One region of the Citrobacter farmeri genome, then DNA from elsewhere that is predicted to be linked to it. Evidence: predicted binding sites of a transcription regulator. Region 1 holds the regulator's gene; the other holds the start of a gene.
The links. Region 1 encodes PurR, which represses purine synthesis genes. Its sites were predicted from a motif close to CANGCAAACGTTTGCNTG; they were not measured.
Positions count from the first base shown of each region.

Region 1 (5,070 bases):
ACAGCGTGGCAAAGATCGCCTGCCAGGAAAGATGGGTCAGGATCCAACTTCCTAATAACGGCGCCAGTGCAGGGGACAGCCCGACCAGCGGCATGATCGTCGCGAAAATGCGATTAATTCTGTGCGAAGGATAGTAATCGGTGACCAGCGCCTGCCAGATGACTGTCGCCGCACAGACACCCACTGCCTGAATAAAGCGCAGAACCAACAATCCCGTCGCGCTTTCGACCCACAGCATACCCAGGCTACCGAGGGCGAAGATGGACAGACCCAGTAGCAGGATCGGTTTACGGCCATAGCGGTCCGAGAGCGGTCCCCACAGCAGTTGCGCGACGGCAAAGCCCGCTAAAAAAAGACTCAGGCTGGCGCTGACGGCAGATGCCGGTGTTTGCAGGTCAGATTGAATGGCGGCAAAAGCGGGCAAATACATGTCGGTTGCCAGAAAACCCAACACGCTGAGTCCTGCCAGCCAGACTAAAAACCCTTTTCCTGGTTGCATAGTTGTTCTCTAATTTTAATGAATGACACTGGCGCAGAGTGTAGGGAGTGAATTTCGGCTTGTGAAACGGTAATATTTGTTTATTGCATTCAAAAATTTTGTAGGCAGATTATGTGGTCAGAATATGCGCTGGAAGTGGTTGATGCCGTAGCGCGCAACGGTAGTTTCAGTTCCGCCGCTCAGGAGTTGCACCGGGTGCCCTCGGCGGTCAGCTATACGGTCCGCCAACTGGAAGAGTGGCTGGCGGTTCCGCTCTTTGAACGTCGTCACCGCGATGTCGTGCTGACCCCGGCGGGAGCCTGGTTTTTGAAAGAAGGTCGCTCTGTCATCAAAAAAATGCAGATCACGCGCCAGCAGTGTCAGCAGATCGCCAACGGCTGGCGCGGACAACTTCCCATCGCAGTGGACAATATCGTGCGCCCGGAGCGTACGCGACAGCTGATTGTCGATTTTTACCGCCACTTTGATGACGTGGAGTTGCTGGTCTTTCAGGAGGTGTTCAACGGCGTCTGGGACGCGCTGTCAGATGGCAGGGTTGAACTCGCTATCGGCGCAACCCAGGCGATCCCGGTCGGAGGACGATACACCTTCCGCGATATGGGCAAGCTGAGCTGGTGTTGTGTCGTTGCCAGCACACATCCGCTGGCCGCCATGAGCGGGCCTCTCAGTGATGACACGTTGCGCAACTGGCCGTCACTGGTACTGGAAGATACCTCCCGCACGCTGCCGAAACGCGTGACCTGGTTGCTGGACAACCAGAAGCGGGTGGTGGTTCCGGACTGGGATTCCTCCGCGACCTGTATCAGCGCCGGGCTTTGTGTCGGTATGGTGCCGACGCATTTTGCCAAGCCGTATCTCAATAAGAGACAGTGGGTGGCATTGAACCTGGAGAACCCTTTCCCGGATGCGGGGTGTTGCCTGACCTGGCAGCAGAATGATATGTCACCCGCGCTAATCTGGCTGCTTGACTATCTGGGAGACAGCGAAACGCTGAACAAAGAGTGGTTGCGGGAGCCTGACGAGACTCCCGCAGAAGACGTTTAGCGACGGTAGTCGCGGAAAGGACCATCCGCAACGGAGCGACGCTCCACCAGGCGCGGGTGGACCTCAATGGACTGCGACTCTTCGCGCTTATTGACGATACGGTCCAGCAGCATGTTAAAGGCTGTCTCACCCAGGGAATCTTTAGGCTGGTGGATGGTGGTCAATGCTGGCGTAAAGAAGCGGGCGTTGCGCACATTGTCATAGCCGATCAGCGATACGTCCTGCGGTACGCGAAGGCCCATCTCATCGGCGGCACAAAGGGCACCCATTGCCATAATATCGCCGCCACAGAAGACCGCCGTTGGGCGATGCGCTTGCGACAAAATTTGCTGCATGGCGCGGTAGCCGGATTCAGGCTCGAAGTCGCCCTGTACAATCCAGTTCTCTGGCACTTTAATCAGCGCTTCATCCATCGCTTTCATAAAACCGGCCAGACGGCCAGCGCCCGTATTGCGTTCCATCAGCCCCGGAATCACACCAATTTCACGGTGTCCGCGTTCGACCAGGTAGCGGCCAGCCATATAACCGCCTTCAAAGGCGTTATCAATTACGGTATCGGTGAAGTCGGCTTTGGCTTCGCCCCAGTCCATAACCACCATCGGGATATGACGATACTCTTCCAGCATCGAAAGCAGGGGATCGGGATATTCGGAACACATCACCAGCAGACCATCAACGCGTTTTTGCGCCATCATGGACAGATAGGCACGCTGTTTTTCCAGATTGTTCCAGACGTTACCAAGGATCAGGGTATAGCCCTTCTGGAAGCAGTTCTTCTCAACCGCTTCAATAATTTCGGCAAAGTAGGGGGCTTCGCTGCTGGTCGCCAGCAAACCGATAGACTTGGTATGGTTTACCTTCAGGCTACGGGCAACAGCGCTGGGGGAATAGTGCAATTCTTTGATTGCCGCCCACACTGCATTGCGTGTTTCTTCAGCGACGAAACGCGTTTTGTTAATTACGTGTGATACGGTTGTAGTGGAAACGTTTGCGCGTTTCGCTACATCTTTAATTGTTGCCATTAAATCTCACTCCAGACCCAACCTGAACATTAAAATACGCAAGTAAACGTTTGCCTTTACTCATCCTGTGCGCAACATCGTGGGTGCGGCATGACGGGAAAACGCCACAGAGCGTCAGGAAGGGGTCAATGGCCGGTACGCTAATCAAGTAAGCGTCGAATTTTGGCTGATCTTAACGAAAAGGGGAAGTATTAAAAGCACATATCACTCTAAATCGTGGGAGATTTTTGCACTCAAGTGTGCAAAAATGCGCTATATCACTTTTTGTGTGGGAATAAAAAGGAGAAAAGTTGATGAGCACCGATCTGAAATTTTCATTAGTGACCACGTTTATTGTTCTGGCTTTAATCGTTGCTGGCGGTCTGACAGCGGCAATGCATTGATTTCCCCTCGGGGGAGTGTCTGCTCCCTCGAACCTCCTGCCATATTGTTATTGAATCTGCAAAAGTCTTTTGTATTTTTGTTAACTTCTCTTTTTTTGTGATTGATGTCATGCTTTTGACTCTTAGTTAAGCATCGCGATCCGTCGCGAAGAGCCGGAGTCATCACTGCATGAAAATTAATTATCCGTTACTGGCGCTGGCTATCGGCGCATTCGGCATCGGCACGACCGAATTCTCGCCGATGGGGCTATTACCCGTCATCGCGCGTGGTGTCGATGTGTCTATTCCTGCGGCTGGTATGCTGATTAGCGCCTATGCGGTCGGCGTGATGGTCGGCGCACCGCTGATGACGCTGCTGCTGTCACATCGCGGGCGACGTAATGCGCTGATTTTTCTGATGGCTATCTTTACGCTTGGTAACGTGCTCTCGGCGATTTCTCCGGATTACACCACACTGATGCTGTCACGCATTTTAACCAGCCTTAACCACGGCGCGTTCTTCGGCCTGGGTTCCGTTGTGGCAGCCAGCGTGGTGCCGAAGCACAAACAGGCCAGCGCCGTTGCCACGATGTTTATGGGGCTGACCATCGCCAACATCGGCGGCGTTCCGGCGGCGACCTGGCTGGGTGAAACCATCGGCTGGCGAATGTCGTTCATGGCAACCGCGGGTCTGGGCGTGATTTCAATGCTGAGTCTCTTTTTCTCGTTGCCGAAAGGCGGTGCCGGGGCGCGACCGGAAGTGAAAAAAGAGCTCGCGGTGTTAATGCGTCCTCAGGTGCTTTCTGCGCTGCTGACCACCGTGTTGGGGGCGGGCGCAATGTTTACGCTGTATACCTATATTTCACCCGTCCTGCAAAGCATCACCCATGCCACTCCGGCCTTTGTTACCGGGATGCTGGTTCTGATCGGCGTGGGCTTTTCCATTGGTAACTACCTCGGTGGCAAACTGGCCGATCGCTCGGTTAACGGTACGCTGAAGGGCTTTTTGCTGCTGCTGATGATGATTATGTTGGCCATCCCCTTGTTGGCACAAAATGAACTGGGGGCGGCGATCGGTATGGTGGTATGGGGGGCGGCGACTTTTGCGGTAGTGCCTCCGCTGCAAATGCGCGTCATGCGTGTGGCTCATGAAGCGCCTGGCCTCTCATCTTCTGTGAACATTGGTGCGTTTAACCTTGGGAATGCGCTGGGCGCCGCCGCCGGTGGGGCCGTCATTTCAGGCGGGTTAGGCTACAGTTTTGTTCCGGTCATGGGGGCGATAGTGGCAGGTATGGCGCTGTTGCTGGTGTTTGTCTCGGCGAGAAAGCAGCCTGAACAGGTGTGTGTCGCAGGTTAACGGCAGGGCAAAAACGCAGAAGAGAGTCTCTTCTGCGTTATCTTCTTTATGCGGCGAAGTTCTTCGCGACAAACTCCCAGTTCACCAGCGCCCAGAAATGCTCCAGATAGCCAGGACGCGCATTGCGGTAGTCAATGTAATACGCATGTTCCCACACGTCGACGGTCATCAGCGGGGTAGCGTCGGTGGTCAACGGCGTACCGGCGTTGGAGGTTGAAACGATGGCCAGCTTGCCATCTTTTCCTTTTACCAGCCAGGTCCAGCCAGAACCGAAGTTTTTGATAGCCGCATCAGTAAACTGCGCTTTAAACTCTGAAAAGCTGCCAAAAGAGGCGGCAATCGCGTCAGCCAGTTTGCCGGTTGGTTCGCCGCCCGCATTCGGTGCGAGGCAGTTCCAGTAGAACGTGTGGTTCCAGACCTGAGCGGCGTTATTGAACACGCCACCTTCTGAGCTGCGTACGATCTCTTCCAGTGATTTCCCTTCGAAGGCGGTGCCTTTGATCAGGTTGTTCAGGTTAGTGACATAGGTCTGATGGTGTTTGCCATAATGATATTCCAGCGTCTCGGCGGAAATATGCGGCGCAAGCGCATCTTTGGCATACGGTAGTGCAGGTAATTCGAACGACATTGCTTCTCTCCTTATTATTAATAGTATTTCGCGCAATAACCTTATTGTGCGTAAGGATAGGGTAGCAAATTGAAAGGTGAGACAAAAGATGAACTTACCCTGTTGCGTTAACAACAGGGTAAAGTTTTAACGAATGGTTTTGGGGGTCATGACCCGGC
Region 1 covers NZ_CP077291.1:2,494,299-2,499,368, reverse strand. Annotated here, with positions in the region: gene punC (purine nucleoside transporter PunC) at 1-499, opposite strand, end outside; gene punR (DNA-binding transcriptional activator PunR) at 611-1,543, shown strand; gene purR (HTH-type transcriptional repressor PurR) at 1,540-2,565, opposite strand; gene cydH (cytochrome bd-I oxidase subunit CydH) at 2,859-2,948, shown strand; gene I6L53_RS11700 (MFS transporter) at 3,118-4,284, shown strand; gene sodB (superoxide dismutase [Fe]) at 4,331-4,912, opposite strand; gene I6L53_RS11690 (C40 family peptidase) at 5,039-5,070, opposite strand, start outside.

Region 2 (5,070 bases), 570 kb from region 1:
AAGTTGATCGCATGGCGCTGCTGGAATCTGAAGCGGCCTCCTATCATGCACCGGGTACCTGCACGTTCTACGGCACTGCTAACACCAACCAGATGGTGGTCGAGTTCATGGGGATGCAACTGCCGGGCTCTTCATTTGTTCACCCGGATGCCCCGCTGCGTGAAGCGCTGACGGCGGCAGCGGCGCGCCAGGTGACACGCCTGACCGGTAACGGCAATGAATGGATGCCGATCGGTAAAATGATTGATGAGAAAGTGGTGGTAAACGGAATTGTCGCGCTGTTGGCGACCGGTGGCTCAACGAACCACACCATGCACCTGGTGGCGATGGCACGCGCTGCCGGTATCCAGATTAACTGGGATGACTTCTCTGATCTCTCCGACGTCGTGCCGCTGATGGCGCGTCTCTATCCTAACGGCCCGGCGGATATTAACCATTTCCAGGCTGCGGGCGGCGTTCCGGTCCTGATGCGCGAACTGCTGAATGCGGGCCTGTTGCATGAAGACGTCAACACCGTGGCCGGTTTCGGTCTGAAACGCTATACCCTGGAGCCGTGGCTGAACAAGGGCGAACTCGACTGGCGTGAAGGCGCTGCCAAATCGCTGGACAGCAATGTGATTGCCTCTTTTGATCAGCCGTTCTCCCACCATGGCGGCACCAAAGTGCTGAGCGGTAACCTCGGTCGCGCGGTCATGAAAACGTCCGCTGTGCCGGTCGAGAATCAGGTAATTGAAGCGCCAGCCGTTGTTTTTGAAAGTCAGCATGATGTTTTACCGGCCTTTGAAGCGGGCCTTCTGGACCGTGACTGCGTGGTGGTTGTACGTCATCAGGGACCAAAAGCGAACGGAATGCCAGAATTACATAAACTCATGCCGCCACTTGGTGTATTATTGGACCGTCGTTTCAAAATTGCGTTGGTTACCGATGGCCGACTTTCTGGTGCTTCCGGTAAAGTGCCTTCCGCCATCCATGTCACTCCGGAGGCGTATGATGGCGGCCTGCTGGCGAAAGTGCGCGATGGCGACATTATTCGGGTGAACGGACAGACAGGTGAATTGACGCTGCTGGTTGATGAGGCGGAGCTTGCCGCTCGCCAGGCACACATCCCGGATCTGAGCGCCTCGCGCATTGGAACGGGGCGTGAAATGTTCAGCGCGCTGCGGGAGAAGTTATCCGGCGCAGAACAGGGCGCAACCTGTATTCATTTTTAAGGCATATTTTGTAATCAGTCGAGAGAAAAGCTCTGATGAAAAACTGGAAAACAAGTGCAGAAGCAATCCTGACCACCGGCCCGGTAGTCCCGGTGATCGTAGTGAATAAACTGGAACACGCTGTGCCGATGGCAAAAGCGCTGGTTGCGGGTGGGGTACGCGTACTGGAAGTAACCTTGCGTACCGCCTGCGCGATGGATGCTATCCGTGCTATCGCCAAAGAAGTCCCGGAAGCCATAGTGGGAGCCGGTACGGTGCTGAATCCGCAGCAGTTGGCAGAGGTCACCGCAGCGGGTGCGCAGTTCGCTATCAGCCCGGGTCTGACCGAGCCACTGCTGAAAGCGGCAACTGAAGGCACAATCCCGCTGATCCCGGGAATCAGCACCGTTTCTGAACTGATGCTGGGCATGGACTACGGTTTGAAAGAGTTCAAATTCTTCCCGGCAGAAGCCAACGGCGGTACCAAAGCGCTGCAGGCCATTGCAGGTCCATTCTCTCAGGTGCGTTTCTGTCCGACGGGCGGTATCTCTCCGGCCAACTACCGTGATTACCTGGCACTGAAAAGCGTGCTGTGCATCGGCGGCTCCTGGCTGGTGCCGAATGACGCGCTGGAAGCCGGTGATTACGATCGCATCACCAAACTGGCGCGCGAAGCGGTTGAAGGCGCGAAGCAGTAAGCTATCAATGTGTAAACCGTAGGCCCGATAAAACGTATTAGCGTCATCATCGGGTCTTGCCGGATAGCGGCTTTACTGCCTTATCCGGCCTACGGTTTCTGTTTTTTAACCAGCTACTTTTACCTGCGCAGCGGCGTTCTTCGCGCGTTCAATTGCCTCATCAACATTATTAGCTGTTGCCAGTGTGACACCGAGGCGACGTGCTCCATCAATTTCCGGCTTACCGAAGAAACGGACCTGTAAACCGGCACCGACGGCACGCTGAACATTGTCAAACGTTACGTCCTGACTGGTCAGTCGCGGCAAAATCACCGCCGAGGCGGCCGGACCATACTGACGAATAGCGCCGACGGGCAGGCCAAGAAAGGCGCGCACGTGCAGGGCAAACTCCGACAGATCCTGAGAAATCAGCGTCACCATGCCGGTATCGTGTGGACGAGGGGAGACTTCGCTGAAAATGACCTCATCCCCGCAGACAAACAGTTCCACGCCAAACAGACCGTGGCCACCCAGGGCTAACACCACTTTACGGGCAATCTCCTGGGCGCGTTCCAGCGCCAGCGCGCTCATCTGCTGCGGCTGCCAGGATTCACGATAATCCCCTTCTTCCTGGCGATGCCCCACCGGAGCACAGAAATGGACGCCATCGACGGCGCTGACGGTGAGCAGGGTGATTTCAAAATCAAATTTCACGACCCCTTCGACGATTACCCGTCCGGCACCCGCCCGACCACCCTGCTGGGCGTAATCCCAGGCTTGCGCCAGCTGTGCTTCAGTCCGAATAAAACTCTGCCCTTTGCCGGAAGAACTCATCACCGGTTTGACAATGCAAGGAAAACCGATTTCAGCCACGGCCTCGCGGAAGGTGGCTTCGCTGTCGGCAAACCGGAAGGTCGAAGTGGGCAGCGCCAGCTCTTCCGCCGCCAGACGGCGAATGCCTTCACGGTTCATCGTCAGCTTTGTTGCGCGTGCGCAGGGTACGACGTTCAATCCTTCCTGTTCCAGCGTCACCAGCATGTCTGTGGCGATGGCTTCAATTTCCGGTACGATATAGTGTGGTTTTTCTAACTCAACCACGCGGCGAAGCGCGGCGCCATCCAGCATATTAATGACGTGCGAACGATGTGCGACATGCATTGCTGGCGCGTCGGCATATCGGTCCACCGCGATGACTTCCACCCCGAGGCGCTGGCACTCGATAGCCACTTCTTTACCCAGTTCGCCTGAACCCAATAACATCACCCGAGTTGCTGCCGGACGCAGCGCTGTGCCTAATAACGTCATGAATATCTCCCCCAACAAATTTGGCCGCAGTATATACGAAAACGTTTGCGTCTGTCTTTATTGCCAGGTTGATTTCGGCCGTAAAATAGAATATACTGTACATAAATACAGTAATATTGAGAGGCTGCAATATGGCGGTTGAAGTTAAATACGTAGTCATTCGGGAAGGTGAGGAAAAAATGTCATTTACCAGCAAAAAGGAAGCCGATGCGTATGACAAGATGCTGGATACGGCGGATCTGCTCGATACCTGGCTTGAGCAGTCACCGTTAACGCTGGAAGACGAACAGCGTGAAGCGCTGTCGCTGTGGCTGGCAGAACAAAAAGAGGTGCTGAGCACCATCCTCAAAACCGGTAAATTGCCTTCTCCGCAGGCGGTTGAGAATGACGCTTCTGCCGAAGATGATACTCAGGCAGCCTGAATCTGACTTGCGCTCCTGACGTTTTGTACCATGCTTTTTCCTGAATCAATGTGCTATTGGGTAAAGGAAAAGTATGAAAAGAAAAGGTGCGTTAATCAGCCTGCTGTTGCTGGGGGCCAGTCTGTCGGTGTCTGCTGCGGACACTGACAGTAAAACTGTCAAATTCCCTCAGTGTGATGGGCTTGATGCGGCAGGCATTGCCGCAAGTGTAAAACGTGATTACCAGCAAAATCGTGTGGTGCGCTGGGCTGACGACCAAAAACGGGTGGGGCAGGCTGACCCGGTTGCCTGGGTCAATCCGAAAGAGATTACCGGGCAGGACGGGAAATGGACGGTGCCGCTAACCGTGCGCGGGAAAAGCGCGGATATACATTATCAGGTGAAAGTCGACTGCAAGGCAGGCACAGCGGAATATCGCCCGCAATAGCGCGAACATTTGCGCATCTTTAGCGCGGGCAGACATTTCCTGACATCCCCTCGGGTACGCTTTGAAAATTCATTGTCAGTACTTGAGGGATAAAATGGCTAACTGGCTTAATCAATTACACTCTCTTCTCGGGCAAAACGGATCGTCTTCATCCTCTTCGGGTGAACAGGGATTAAGTAAGCTGCTGGTACCCGGTGCGCTGGGTGGTCTGGCAGGCTTACTGGTCGCCAACAAATCCTCCCGCAAATTACTCAGCAAATACGGCACCAGTGCGCTGTTGGTCGGGGGCGGCGCGGTGGCAGGTACTGTGCTGTGGAACAAGTACAAGGATAAAGTCCGCGCGGCGCATCAGGATGAACCGCAGTTTGGCACGCAAAGCACACCCCTGGATGTGCGCACTGAACGGCTGATCCTGGCGCTGGTCTTCGCCGCGAAAAGCGACGGTCATATCGACGCCAAAGAGCGGGCGGCAATCGAACAACAACTGCGTGAGGCAGGCGTTGAAGAGCAGGGCCGCGTTTTTATCGAGCAGGCGATTGAACAACCGCTGGATCCACAGCGCCTGGCGCAGGGGATCCGCAATGAGGAAGAAGCGCTGGAGATCTACTTTCTCAGCTGTGCCGCCATTGATATCGACCACTTTATGGAACGTAGCTATCTGAACGCGCTGGGCGATGCGCTGAAGATCCCGCAGGATGTCCGTGACGGCATTGAGCAGGATCTGAAACAGCAAAAACAGGCGTTACCCGGTTAACAGAATACTTCCGGCGGCATGTTTCGCTTGCATCATTCGTCAGTTTTGCCACCCTTAGAGGGTGTATAAAGACGAAAGAACAATGACATGCTGCCGAAAGCCAATCGCAATCCCCACGCCATGACGCTCCATGGCGACACACGCATTGATAATTATTACTGGCTGCGGGACGACACCCGTTCGCAGCCGGATGTGCTGGATTACCTGAAACAGGAAAACCGCTACGGGCATCAGGTTATGTCTACGCAGCAGGCGTTGCAGGAGCGTGTGCTGAAAGAAATTATCGATCGCATTC
Region 2 covers NZ_CP077291.1:1,927,040-1,932,109, forward strand. Annotated here, with positions in the region: gene edd (phosphogluconate dehydratase) at 1-1,211, shown strand, start outside; gene kdgA (bifunctional 4-hydroxy-2-oxoglutarate aldolase/2-dehydro-3-deoxy-phosphogluconate aldolase) at 1,247-1,888, shown strand; gene purT (formate-dependent phosphoribosylglycinamide formyltransferase) at 1,994-3,172, opposite strand; gene yebG (DNA damage-inducible protein YebG) at 3,304-3,594, shown strand; gene yebF (protein YebF) at 3,668-4,021, shown strand; gene I6L53_RS09090 (tellurite resistance TerB family protein) at 4,116-4,775, shown strand; gene ptrB (oligopeptidase B) at 4,863-5,070, shown strand, end outside.
Region 2: purT (formate-dependent phosphoribosylglycinamide formyltransferase) is a predicted target of PurR. The motif match lies at 3,207-3,224, and genes of this name have one in related genera.